One region of the Brachybacterium atlanticum genome, then DNA from elsewhere that is predicted to be linked to it. Evidence: predicted binding sites of a transcription regulator. Region 1 holds the regulator's gene; each other region holds the start of a gene.
The links. Region 1 encodes HrcA, which represses chaperone genes, less so after heat shock. Its sites were predicted from a motif close to TTNGCACTCGNNNNNNNCGAGTGCNAA; they were not measured.

Region 1 (4,547 bases):
CCAGCCCAGGCCGATGTCGGCCTTGTCCTCGTGGGGCCAGCCGAGCGCGGCGAGGGAGCCGACCTTGATGTCCGTCCCCCTGGGGATGTGCGGCCACTCCTTCAGCCCCACGCGCGCGGGCTTCACGGCCTGCCACACGTCGACGTAGGGGTGGCCGAGCACGGTGACGTTTCCCCGGGCGCCCGGCAGGGCCATCACCTCGGCTGCGATGCGGGACTCCTTCGACCCCTTCACCAGGTGGTCCACCAGGATCCCGAGCCGGCGGCCGGGGGAGGGGCCGAACTCGCGCACGCGCTCTGCGAGGTTGTCGGCGCCCTCGAGCTGCTCGACGACGATGCCCTCGATCCGCAGGTCGTGGCCCCACACCTTCTGCACCAGCTCCGCGTCATGGGTGCCCTCGACCCAGATCCGCGACGCACGTGCGGTGCGCGCCTTCGCCCCCTCGACGTACACCGAGCCGGAGGCGGAGCGCTTGCGGACGGGCGCCTTCTGCGCCGCCTGCGGGCGGGTGAGGACGACGGGCTGCCCGTCGATCATGAAGCCCGGCCCGAGCGGGAAGGTGCGGCGTCGGCCGCGGCCGTCCTCCAGCTCGACGATCAGCTCTCCGGCCGTCTTCTCCACGCGCGTGATCGCGCCGGTGAAGCCGGTCGAGGCCTCCTCGACGACGAGGTCGCGCTGCGCGGGGACCTCGCGGCCGACGGGGCGGCGGCGGTGATGGGCGGGCGGACCGGAGGAGAGCACATCGGCGCCGTACCGGTCGGGGAAGCGAGCAGGCGGGGTGGACACGGCGGACACTGTAGCCCCGTGGCGAACGCCTCCCTGCGAAGCACGCCGCGGACGCGTACGATTGGCACTTGGCATGGGAGAGTGCCAATGTCCAGGGAGACCCGGGCACCGGGACGCCCCGGTGCCGGACCGCGCGGCAGGAGGTGCACGACATGGACGACCGCAAGCTCCAGATCCTCGGCGCCATCGTCGAGGACTACGTCTCCACGCGCGAACCCGTCGGCTCGAAGTCGCTGCTGGAGCGGCACGAGCTCGGCGTCTCCGCGGCGACCGTCCGCAACGACATGTCCGTCCTCGAGGAGGAGGGGCTGATCCACCAGCCCCACACCTCCGCCGGCCGCGTCCCCACCGACAAGGGATATCGCGCCTTCGTCGACCACGTCGCGATGGTCAAGCCCCTCTCCGCCGCCGAGAAGCGGGCGATCCGCACCCTGCTCGAGGACGCGGGGGACGTCGAGGAGCTCCTGGCCCGCACCGTGCGCCTCCTCGCCCAGCTCACCCAGCAGGTCGCGATGGTGCAGTACCCGGCCCGGCGCCAGGCCCGCATCCGCCACGTCGAGCTCGTGAAGGTCGCGGACTCGCTGCTGCTGGTCGTGCTGATCACCGAGTCGGGGCGGGTGGACCAGCGCACCGTCCCCGTCGTCGCCGGTCGCCCCGCCGAGTACTACGCGGCGCTGCGCGACCAGCTCAACCGCGCCGTCGCCGGCCGGGAGGTCACCGACCTCGCAGGCCCGCTGACGGACTACCTCGAGTCCCTGCCCGTCCCCGAGCGGCCCGCCGCCGCGGAGGTGGCCGAGGCGCTCACCGCGCTGGCCGCGACCCGCGCCGAGGACCGCATCATGACGGCGGGCACCGCGAACATCGCCCGCTCCGCCGAGGACTTCGCCCGCGACGTCGAGCCGCTGCTGGACGTCCTCGAGGAGCAGCTGGTGCTGCTGCGCCTGTTCACCGAGATGCACGTCTCCCCGGGGGACGTGCAGGTGCGGATCGGCACCGAGCTCCACGACCGGGCGCTGCACCAGGCCGCGCTCGTCGGCGCGGGCTACGGCGCCGGCTCCCACCTCGCGATCCTCGGCCCCAGCCGCATGGACTACGCGGCCGGGATCTCGACCGTCCAGGCGATCGCCCGCTATGTCTCCCGATTCCTCGAATGACCGCGCCGGCGGGCCACGCGCCCGTCGCCGGCCGTCACCGACCTCCGACCCCTGTGAAGGACCCACGCCTGTGAACGACGACTACTACGAGCTGCTCGGCGTCTCCCGCGACGCCTCGACCGAGGAGATCAAGAAGGCGTACCGCAAGCTCGCCCGCACCCTCCACCCGGACGTCAACCCGGACCCGGAGGCGGCGGAGAAGTTCAAGAAGGTCTCCCAGGCGTACGAGACCCTCTCCCATGCGGACAAGCGCCGCCAGTACGACATGGGCGGCGGCCCGGGCATGGGCGGCTTCCCCGGCGGCGGCGCCGGATTCGACTTCAACGACATCTTCGACATGTTCGCCGGAGCCTCCGGGATGCGCGGGCGCAACCAGGGCCCCGTCCCGCGGCAGCGCCGCGGCGGCGACGTGCTGCGCCGGGTGAAGATCGAGCTGCGCGACGTCGTCTTCGGCACCGAGCAGGAGGTCACCTTCCGCACCGCCGTGCTGTGCGAGCGCTGCTCCGGCTCCTGCGCCGAGCCGGGCACCAGCCCCACCCGCTGCACCGCCTGCAACGGCTCCGGCCACGTCCAGCGCGTCCAGCAGTCGCTGCTGGGCCAGATGGTCACCATGGCGCCCTGCCCCACCTGCGAGGGCCACGGCGACGTGATCGAGAGCCCCTGCACCGGCTGCTCCGGCCACGGCCGCACCGCCACCGAGCGCACCGTCACCGTGCGCATCCCCTCCGGCGTCGAGAACGGCACCCGCATCCAGCTGCGCGGCGAGGGCGAGACCGGCGAGGCCGGCGGCCCCTCCGGCGACCTCTTCGTGGAGCTGTCCGTCAAGGACCACGAGATGTTCGACCGCTCCGGCGACGACCTCGTCACCACGGTCTCCGTGCCGATGACCACCGCCGCGCTCGGTGCGACGATCCCGCTGGAGACCTTCGACGGGGAACAGGAGCTCGACATCCGCCCCGGTGCCCAGCCCGGCGAGGAGATCCTCCTCAAGGGCCTCGGCGTCACCCCGCTGCGCCGCGAGCGCCGCGGCGACATCCGCGTGGTCCTCGACGTGGACGTGCCCAGCGCGCTCACCGACGAGGAGCGCGAGCTGCTCGAGCGCTTCGCCGCCCTCCGCGGCGACGAGGCCACCCGTCCCAAGAACCACGGCGGCCCGTTCGCGAAGCTCCGCGAGCGCCTGAACCTCTGAGGCGGGAGAGCCAGTGCCCACCACCCCGCCCGGCTTCCTGATCCTCGACGAGGCCCTCGCCGCCGCCCGTGAGGGGGACCAGCTCGAGCTCGCCGGCGACGAGGGCCGCCACGCGGCCAAGGTCGCCCGGATCGGGGTGGGGGAGCAGCTGCTCCTCACCGACGCCCCCGGCCGACAGGTCCTCGCCGAGGTCACCGCCTCCCGCAAGGAGGCGCTCGACCTGCGCCTGCTCGCGGACCCGTCCCCGGCCGTGCAGCGTCTGCCCCGACTCGCGCTGGTGCAGGCCCTCGCCACCGGCGGCCGCGACGAGCAGGCTGTCGAGTCCGCGACCGAGCTCGGTGTCGACCGCATCGTCCCGTGGATCGCGAAGCGCTCCGTCTCCGTGTGGCGGGGGGAGAAGCTCGCCAAGGGCCGCGCGAAGTGGGAGGGCACCGCCCGCGCCGCCGTCAAGCAGTGCCGTCGGCCCGGCATCCCCGCGGTCGACGCCCCGATGACCACGAGCGCGCTCGTCGAGGACCTGCGCGCCCGCGCGGCCGACAGGACGCTCGTGCTCGTCCTGCACGAGCAGGAGTCCGTCGGCGTGATGAACCTCGCCGAGGAGCTGCGCGGTGCGAGCGAGGCCGGCATCGAGGAGATCGTCGTGGTCGTCGGCCCCGAGGGCGGGATCGACGACTCCGAGCTGGAGGCGCTGCGCGAGGCCGGTGCCCGGACGATGCTGCTGGGCCCCGAGGTGCTGCGCTCCTCCACCGCCGGCCCCGCAGCCCTCGCGGTGCTCAGCGCGCTCGTCGGCCGCTGGGGCTGAGCCCACCGGCGGACCCCGCCGACGACAGGACCCCGCAGACGCTCGGCGCCGGCGGGGTCCTGCGACGTGAGGGAGCGGCCGGTCAGCCGACCGGGGAGAGCACCTTCGCCTCGAGCGCGGCCAGTGCGGTCTCCAGCGCTGCGGCCTTCTCCTCGGTGACGAACAGCTCACCCTCGACGGAGAGATCCTCGCGGAAGCCGAGGCCGACGGAGCCGACGACGTCGGCGCCCACGCGGCCCATCAGGGTCTCCAGCAGCGGCAGCACCTCGTTCGCCGCACCCCAGCCGTAGCCGACCAGGATCGTGGGCAGGTTCTCCCACTCATGGAACAGGAAGTCGATCGCGTTCTTGAGGGCGCCCGTGTAGGAGCCGTTGTACTGCGGGGTGAGGATCACGATCGCGTCGAGCGCGGCGATCCGCTCGGCCCAGGAGCGGCCGTGGTCGGTGGTCTTCTCGGCGCCGGACTTCGGCGAGGAGGGCTCGTCGAAGGACGGCAGGGCGACCTCGCGCAGGTCGATGAGGTCGATCTCGAAGCGTCCGTCGGCCGAGGCGCTGACCCACTGGGCCACCTTCTCGCCGACGCGGTTGGGGCGGGCACTGCTGAGGAGGATTCCGAG
Region 2 (4,547 bases), on a different contig from region 1:
ACTCCACCACGTCGGCCGGCCACTGGTTCGCCTCGGCGATGATCACGCGGCCCGGCCAGCTCTCGTCCACGAACTCCCGCAGCTCGGCGAGGAACTCGTGGGTGGCCGGCAGGTTCTCCCCGTCGGTGCCCTCCTCCTCGAAGAGGTACGGGATCGCGTCGGCGCGGAACCCGTCGATGCCCTTGTCCAGCCAGAAGCGCACCACCTCGAACATCGCCTCGCGCACCGCGGGGTTCTCGAAGTTCAGGTCCGGCTGGTGGGAGAAGAAGCGGTGCCAGAAGAACTGCCGGCGCACCGGGTCGAAGGACCAGTTGCTCTCCTCGGTGTCCACGAAGATGATGCGCGCGTCCTGGTACTTCTCGTCCGTGTCGGACCAGACGTAGAAGTCCCCGTACGGGCCCTCGGGGTCGGAGCGGGACTCGAGGAACCAGGGGTGCTTGTCGGAGGTGTGGTTCATCGGCAGGTCGATGATCACGCGGATCCCGCGCCGGTGCGCCTCGGAGACCAGTCGCTCGAAGTCGGTGATCGAGCCGAACTCCGGCAGCACCTGCTCGTAGTCGGAGATGTCGTAGCCGCCGTCCCGCAGCGGGGAGGCGAAGAAGGGCGGCAGCCACAGGCAGTCGATGCCGAGCCATTGCAGGTAGTCCAGGCGCTCGATGAGGCCGGTGAAGTCCCCGGTCCCGTCGCCGTTGCCGTCGGCGAAGGCGCGCACCAGCACCTCGTAGAACACGGCCTTGCGGTACCAGTGCGGGTCGTAGTCGACCCCCGGGCCCTGCGGGGAGAACTGGGCGGGGTTCAGGGGCATCGGGACCTCCACGGCGGCTGGGACGGCGGACGCGCTTACACCACAATAGTGTCCGCCGCGTCGGCGCGGACCCCCTCGGCGGGCGACGGACCGGGCGGTCTCCTCCCGCCCTGTCGGGCGCGAGGCTGCGGGGCCCGCCGCCGCGGCGGGACCGGCGCGCTCTCGGCCCGGGCGCGGTCCCAGGCCGACCTCAGTCCCGGATCCGCCAGTCCACGGGGTCGGCGCCCTGCGCCTCGAGCAGCGCGTTCACCTGCGAGAAGGGACGGGAGCCGAAGAAGCCGCGAGAGGCCGACAGGGGGCTCGGGTGCGGGCTCGCCACATGCGGAACCTCGCCCAGCAGCGGGATCAGCGACTGCGCATCGCGGCCCCAGAGGATCGCCGCGAGCGGCCCGCCGCGGGCCACCAGCGCGCGGATCGCGTGCTCGGTGATCTCCTCCCAGCCGCGACGTCGGTGCGAGGCGGGGGCGCCGGGCGCGACGGTGAGGACCCGGTTCAGCAGCAGCACCCCCTGGTCCTGCCAGGAGGAGAGGTCGCCGTGCGCGGCGGGGACGATGCCGAGATCGCTCTCGAGCTCCTTGTAGATGTTGGTCAGGGAGCGGGGGAGCGGGCGCACGTGCCGCTCCACCGCGAAGGACAGACCGATCGGGTGACCCGGCGTGGGATACGGGTCCTGGCCGACGATCAGCACCCGCACCTCGGACATCGGCCGGGTGAAGGCGCGCAGCACCGCCTCGCCGGCGGGCAGGTAGCCGCGGCCCGCGCGGACCTCCTCGCGCAGGAAGCCGCCGATCTCGTGGAGGCGGTCCTCGACGGGGCGGAGGGTCTCGGCCCAGTCGGGGGCGATGATCTCGGTCAGGGGGGCAGCCATGGAGGCAGTCAACCATCCGCCGGCGGCGCCGTCGGGGCGCGTCGGCCCCTCCCGGCGAGGCATCCCTCACGACCTGCGCGGGGCAGCGGCGTGGCAGCGCGGGGGAGCGGGCGCGGGTGCGTAGCCTCGATCCATGCCCTCCGCCTCCGACGAGCCCGCCCGCGCCGACGCGCGCCCCTCCGACACCCCGTCGTCGGAGCGCACGTCGACGGAGCGCACGGCGTCCGAGCGCGTGCCGTCCGAGGTCGCGCTGCCGGGGCCGCAGGGGGCGCTCACCGAGCGGGACCGGCGGATCCTCGCGCTCGAGGGGCGCACCTTCCGCTACGTCGGCGCGAAGGAGCGGGCGATCCGCGAGGAGATCGGCCTGTCGAAGGTCGCCTACTACGTGCGGCTGAACGCCCTGCTCGACGAGCCGGCGGCGCTGCGCGCGGCCCCCGCCGTCGTCAACAGGCTCCGCGCCCGACGCACCTCCGAGGACGGCGGTGCCTCCCTCGGCGGCGACCATCGCGTGGCCTGAGCCATCCGTCTCCGGGGCGTGTGCTCCACCCCCGATCCGGGTCGACCATGTTAAATGGGTCCGTGGCTGATTCCCAGTATCCCTACCCGCCGGACCGATTCGACGACGAGGCGGACGCCGTCACCTTCCACGGCGCCCACCGCGCCGAGCTCCCCTTCTGGCGGGAGAACCTGCTGTACATCATCATCATCGGCGCGGCCGTGGTGCTGCTGGTGGTGCTGCTCTTCGTGATCGGCGGCATGGGCGGCGGCGACGACGGCGCCGAGGGCCCGGCCTCCAGCTCCGAGAGCGCCTCGAGCGAGGCCGCCCCCGAGGAGAGTTCCTCGGAGGAGCCCGCCCCGGAGCCCGACCTCTCCGTGCCCGTCCAGGTGGTCAACGCCGGCAGCATCAACGGCCTCGCCGGCACCTGGCAGGAGGAGCTCCAGGGCGAGGGCTGGGAGGACGTCAGCGTCGCCACCGCCGACAGCCCCCAGCAGGAGCCCGTCGTGTTCTACCGCGACGAGGCAGACGCGGACACCGCCCAGGCGCTCGCCGAGCAGGTCGGCGCCGGCGAGGCCCGCCAGAGCGACGAGTACGACTCGCCCCTGACCTTCGTCGCGGTCACCGAGCCCGGTGACGGCGGCGACGAGGGCGGCGAGGGCGAGGGCTGACCCCTCCCCGCACGCCCCTGCGGCCCCGCGACGCGCCGCTCCTCCTCCGGGAGGGGCGGCGCGTCCGCGTGTGCGGGCCGTGGGGCGGGACGGGGTGCGCGCCCGTCGGCGCCGTCCGGCGCGCTCGTCGGCCCGGCGCGCCCGTCGGCGCCGGTCGGCGAGATGCCCCCGGGCGACGTCCGCCCCGGCAGCCGGTGGCGTGTCCGCTTCTCGCAGAGAGTTAGCACTCTCGGGGGCAGAGTGCTTATGATGATCTGGCACTCGGTGCACGGGAGTGACAGCCCCTGCGCACATAGCCTCCGCGCACCGGGACCTGAACATTCCGGCCCCGTGAGGGCGTCGGCGCCGTGGGACATGAACACGGAGTCGGCTCCCGTCCGTCGCGGGCACTGGGCCGGGTGGACATCACAGACACGGGAGAGATTCCACAATGGCCAAGCTCATCTCTTACGACGAGGAGGCCCGGCGCGGCCTCGAGCGGGGAATGAACCAGCTCGCCGACGCCGTCAAGGTCACCCTCGGCCCCAAGGGTCGCAACGTCGTGCTCGAGAAGTCCTGGGGCGCCCCCACCATCACCAACGACGGCGTGTCGATCGCCAAGGAGATCGAGCTCGACGATCCCTACGAGAAGATCGGCGCCGAGCTGGTGAAGGAGGTCGCCAAGAAGACCGACGACATCGCCGGCGACGGCACCACCACCGCCACCGTCCTCGCACAGGCCCTGGTCAAGGAGGGCCTGCGCAACGTCGCCGCGGGCGCCAACCCGATCGCGCTCAAGCGCGGCATCGACCAGGCCGTGGCCGCGGTCTCCGAGACCCTGCTCAAGCAGGCCAAGGAGATCGAGACCAAGGAGCAGATCGCTTCCACCGCCGCCATCTCCGCGGCCGACCCGGCCATCGGCGAGCTCATCGCCGAGGCCCTCGACAAGGTCGGCAAGGAGGGCGTGATCACGGTCGAGGAGTCCAACACCATGGGCCTCGAGCTGGAGCTCACCGAGGGCATGCGCTTCGACAAGGGCTTCATCTCGCCGTACTTCGTCACCGACGCCGAGCGCCAGGAGACCGTGCTCGAGGATCCCTACATCCTCCTGCTCTCCTCCAAGGTGTCCTCCGTCAAGGACCTGCTGCCGCTGCTGGAGAAGGTCATCCAGGCCGGCAAGCCGCTGGCGATCATCGCCGAGGACGTCGAGGGCGAGGCCCTCGCGGTGCTCGTGGTGAACAAGCTCAAGGGCTCCTTCAAGTCCGTGGCCGTCAAGGCCCCCGGCTTCGGCGACCGTCGCAAGGCGATGCTGGAGGACATGGCGATCCTCACCGGCGGCCAGGTCATCGCCGAGGAGGTCGGCCTCAAGCTGGAGACCGCCGGTCTCGAGCAGCTCGGCCAGGCGCGCAAGATCGTCGTCACCAAGGATGAGACCACCATCGTCGAGGGCACCGGCGACGCCGACCGCATCGCCGGCCGCGTCTCCCAGATCCGCGCCGAGATCGAGAACTCCGACTCGGACTACGACCGCGAGAAGCTCCAGGAGCGCCTCGCGAAGCTGGCCGGCGGCGTCGCCGTCATCAAGGCCGGCGCCGCGACCGAGGTCGAGCTCAAGGAGCGCAAGCACCGCATCGAGGATGCCGTGCGCAACGCCAAGGCCGCCGTGGACGAGGGCGTCGTCGCCGGTGGTGGCGTCGCGCTGCTGCAGGCCGGTGCGGACACCTTCGG
Region 3 (4,547 bases), on a different contig from region 1:
GACGCCTCCGAGGACGGCACCGCCGAGAGCTATCGCCTGCTCCACGAGATCCTCGACCCCTTCGCCGCCGCTCTCGACGCGCCGCTGGCGATCGTCATGGGCAACCACGACGTCTCCGCCGTCTACGGCGAGGCGGTCGCCCCGGGCGAGCGGACCGCGCCGAGCCAGGACCGGGTCGTGCCGCTCGCCGGAGGGGCCCGCGTGGTCGTGCTCGACTCGAGCGTCCCCGGCGCCGGCTACGGGCACCTCGATCCCGAGCAGCTGGACTGGCTGCGCGGAGTCCTCGCCGAGCCCGCGCCCGGCGGGACCGTGCTCGCGATCCACCACCCGCCGCTCGTCGCGGCGACCCCGCTGCTGCGCGGCCTCGACCTCGACGGGCTCGACGAGCTCGCCGCCGTGCTCGACGGCTCCGACGTGCGGATCGTGCTCTCGGGCCACTACCACCACGAGATGACCGGCGAGATCGCCGGGATCCCGGTGCACGTCGCCCCCGGGATCACCAACGTGGTCGACCCCGCCGGGGCGGGCGCGGACGAGCAGTCGCTCGCCCTGTCGGGCGTGAGTCTGGTGGAACTGGGGGAGGGGGCGCCGCGCGTGGTCAGCTCGGTGTTGCCGAACGCCGGCGACACCCTCGCCGATGCGGAGCGCCCGGTCTACCGCTTCACCCCCGAGCAGGTCGCTCAGATCCTCGAGGCCGCCGGGCGGTGAGCGGCGGGACCTCGCCCGGCCGCTCCGGGGCCGGACACGGAGCGTCCTGGCGGCCGCGCCTTGCACGACGCCCCTGCAGGCACTGCCTGCAGGGGCGTCGTCGGCGGCGCTGGGGGCGCGCCTGAGGAGATCAGTAGCCGAAGCCGTAGGGGCGGATGCCCTGGGAGCCGTGACGGGCGACGGAGGCGGTGGCATCGTCGCGATGGTCGCGGTGCGTGCCCGTCTCGACGATCTCCTGCGCGAGCTGGTCGTCGCGGCGACGGAGGGCGGAGCGGAGGGTGCGGATGAAGGCCATGGAGGATCTCCTCGGGTTCGGAGGGGTGTGAGCGTTGCGGACGGGCCCTGGATCGCAGGTGCGCCGTCGGTCTCGACATCCCCAGTCCTATCGCGCGCGGGGCGTGGCGTCACGCCTTCGGGGACGACAAGTTATCGGGTTCACAAGAAGGGTGTGACCTGGGCATCCCACGAGCCTTTCGGGGTCCGGGGGGCGGGCGAAGCAGGGGTTGTGGCCTGCGGGCTCGGAGCCTCGACGCCGACCCCGAGGGGGCGGCGCAGCCCAAGGGAGAAGGGGCGGAACGGGAGGGGCGGCAATCGGGTCGTCGCGAACTCGATCGCCGCGCTCTCCGGAGTCGCGGAGCGGGCGGAGTCGGGTGTACGGCGTGCACGCGCGTGGCTTTCTCCGGGTTCGTTGCCTGCGGCGACGCGTGCAGCGCGACGCATTGACCACATCCAGCCCAGATCTAGCACTCGCCTTGCGTGAGTGCCAGCCGTCGTCCTAGAGTGAGCGCCGTTGGCAGTCGATGGCCGAGAGTGCCAGAAGCTGCGACGAGGGACCCGTCCCGGTCGGCACCGCGACGACGATCGGACCCGGGCCCCGACCCCGAACTCACACAGAGTCCATCTCTTCATGAAGGAGTGAGCCGCATGTCGGTCTCCATCAAGCCCCTCGAGGACCGCGTCGTCGTCAAGCCGCTCGAGGCGGAGCAGACCACCGCCTCCGGCCTGGTCATCCCGGACACCGCGAAGGAGAAGCCCCAGGAGGGCGAGGTCGTCGCCGTCGGCGCCGGTCGCTTCGACGACAAGGGCGAGCGCGTCCCCATGGACGTCAAGGTCGGCGACAAGGTCGTCTTCTCCAAGTACGGCGGCACCGAGCTCAAGTACGGCAACGAGGAGTTCCTGGTCCTCGGCGCGCGCGACATCCTCGCGATCATCGAGGCCTGAGCCATGGCCAAGGAGATCCTGTACAACGAGGACGCGCGCCGCGCGCTCGAGCGGGGCGTGGACAAGCTCGCCAACACCGTCAAGGTGACGCTCGGGCCCAAGGGCCGCAACGTCGTCCTCGACAAGAAGTGGGGCGCCCCCACCATCACGAACGACGGCGTGACCATCGCCCGTGAGATCGAGCTCGAGGATCCCTACGAGAACCTCGGCGCTCAGCTCACCAAGGAGGTCGCGACCAAGACCAACGACGTGGCCGGCGATGGCACCACCACCGCCACCGTCCTCGCCCAGGCCATCGTGCACGAGGGTCTGCGCAACGTCGCCTCCGGCGCGGCGCCCGCCGCCCTCAAGCGCGGCATCGAGAAGGCCGTCGAGGCCCTCTCCGAGAAGCTCGGGGAGATCTCGACCCCGGTCGACGGCAAGGCCCAGATCGCGTCGGTCGCCTCGGTCTCCAGCCAGGACCGCGAGATCGGCGACCTGCTCGCCGAGGCCTTCGACAAGGTCGGCAAGGACGGCGTCATCACGGTGGAGGAGTCCTCCACCACCGCGATGGAGCTCGACTTCACCGAGGGAATGCAGTTCGACAAGGGCTTCATCTCCCCGCACTTCGTCACCGATGCGGACCGCCAGGAGGTCGTCCTCGAGGACGCGCAGGTGCTGCTGCACCAGGGCAAGATCTCGGCCGTGGCCGACATCCTCCCGCTGCTCGAGAAGGTGGTGGAGAGCGGCAAGCCGCTGTTCATCATCGCCGAGGACGTCGACGGCGAGGCCCTGTCCACGCTGGTCGTCAACAAGATCCGCGGCGCCTTCAAGGGCGCGGCCGTCAAGGCTCCCGCCTTCGGCGACCGCCGCAAGGCCATGCTCCAGGACATCGCCGTGCTCACCGGCGCCCAGGTCGTCACGTCCGACCTCGGCCTGGACCTCAAGACCGTCGACACCGACGTGCTCGGCCACGCCGGCCGCGTCGTCGTCACCAAGGACTCCACCACCATCGTGGGCGGGGCCGGCGACGATCAGGCCGTGGCCGATCGCGTCGCGCAGATCCGTGCCGAGATCGAGAACACCGACTCCGACTGGGATCGCGAGAAGCTCCAGGAGCGCCTCGCGAAGCTGGCCGGCGGCGTGTCCGTGATCAAGGTCGGGGCTCACACCGAGGTGGAGCTCAAGGAGAAGAAGATGCGCATCGAGGACGCGGTCTCCGCGACCCGCGCCGCCATCGAGGAGGGGATCGTCGCCGGCGGTGGCTCCGCCATCGTGCAGGCGTCCTCCGTGCTGGTCGACGACCTCGGCCTGACCGGTGACGAGGCCGTGGGCGTGCGCGCCGTGGCCCGTGCGGTCGTCGAGCCGCTGCGCTGGATCTCCGAGAACGCGGGCCTCGAGGGCTACGTCGTCGTGGAGAAGGTCAAGGAGGCTCAGGTCGGCACCGGCCTGAACGCCGCGACCGGCGAGTACGTCGACCTGGTCTCCGCCGGCATCATCGACCCGGTCAAGGTCACCCGCTCCGCCCTGCGGAACGCGGCCTCGATCGCAGGCCTGGTGCTGACCACCGAGACCCTGGTCATCGAGAAGAAGGACGAGGACGAGGAGGACTGATCCTCCGAGTCGACGATCGGCGTCCGTCGATCGCGTCCGACCCGACGGGGCGGGCGGTGCGGCGAGACCCGCGCCGCCCGCCCCGTCGTCTTGCGCGCCGGGCCGCGACCTTCGACCGGCCCGCGCCCCCGGAGACCGACCTGCCCGTGACCGGCGGGAGGAGCGCGAGGAGGACCCGGCCGCACGGCCTCCTCATGACGTGCCCGTCGACCCTGGTCCCACCAGGGTCGGCGGGCACGTCCGTTCCTCGGGTCGATGCGCTCGCCGGTCCTGTGCGAGTCCTAAGATGAGCGGACCCGCCCGGGATGCGCCGGGACCGTCCTGGGAACGAGAGTCGGAGGAGCAGTGGTGACGAGCACGCCGGACACGCTGCCCGCGGCCGCCGGAGGGGACCTCCCCACGCGGACCTACGGGCCGCCCGCCGCCGTGGTGATCGGGGCGCTGATCATCGGCCTAGTGTTCGCGGTCGTGCTCGAGTTCCTCGTGATCATCAGCTTCGTCGGGCAGCGGCTCTGGCGGCATCCGGAGCTCATGCACGATCCCCTGTTCACCCTCCCGCTGGTGCTGTGGGTGCTGGTCGCGGTCGTCTCTGGCGTGATGACCCTGCGGGTGGTGACCCTGTGGCTGCAGCTGGACGAGGACGGCTTCGAGCTGCGCAGCCTCTTCCGGCCCACGCGCAGGGCCCGCTGGACCGAGGTCGGCTCCGTGATCGCGGTGCGGGACATCGCCCGCGACTCCGGTTCCGCGGAGGCGCTCGACCCGCCGGAGACCGCCTACGACGGCGTCTACGTGCTGGACCACCAGGGCCGACGGCTTCTCGCCGTCTCGAGCCGCTTCTTCGGCGAGAGGGCACAGCGGATGGCGCTGCAGCGGGCCCGCGAGGCGGGGATCCGCATCGAGCACATCGATGCGATCACCCCCGCCGAGCTGCGACGCGAGGCCCCGCAGGCTCTGACCTTCGTGGACCGCCACCCCACGCTGCTGCTGTTCGCGCTGCTGGCGTTCTACATCGGGCACAACGTGCT

Region 2: a site for HrcA is predicted at 3,061-3,087, ahead of groL (chaperonin GroEL). Genes of this name have one in related genera too.
Region 3: a site for HrcA is predicted at 1,449-1,475, ahead of groES (co-chaperone GroES). Genes of this name have one in related genera too.

Annotation. Positions count from the first base shown of each region.
Region 1 is NZ_JAKJJW010000004.1:87,716-92,262, reverse strand. It holds gene L3K22_RS03140 (DUF3097 domain-containing protein) at 1-795, opposite strand, end outside; gene hrcA (heat-inducible transcriptional repressor HrcA) at 939-1,940, shown strand; gene dnaJ (molecular chaperone DnaJ) at 2,011-3,129, shown strand; gene L3K22_RS03125 (16S rRNA (uracil(1498)-N(3))-methyltransferase) at 3,143-3,931, shown strand; gene L3K22_RS03120 (NADPH-dependent FMN reductase) at 4,014-4,547, opposite strand, start outside.
Region 2 is NZ_JAKJJW010000046.1:4,818-9,364, forward strand. It holds gene treS (maltose alpha-D-glucosyltransferase) at 1-805, opposite strand, end outside; gene L3K22_RS15510 (uracil-DNA glycosylase) at 996-1,673, opposite strand; gene L3K22_RS15515 (DUF3263 domain-containing protein) at 1,807-2,190, shown strand; gene L3K22_RS15520 (LytR C-terminal domain-containing protein) at 2,253-2,840, shown strand; gene groL (chaperonin GroEL) at 3,271-4,547, shown strand, end outside.
Region 3 is NZ_JAKJJW010000032.1:159-4,705, reverse strand. It holds gene L3K22_RS13495 (metallophosphoesterase family protein) at 1-708, shown strand, start outside; gene L3K22_RS13490 (hypothetical protein) at 839-1,003, opposite strand; gene groES (co-chaperone GroES) at 1,633-1,929, shown strand; gene groL (chaperonin GroEL) at 1,933-3,522, shown strand; gene L3K22_RS13475 (hypothetical protein) at 3,871-4,547, shown strand, end outside.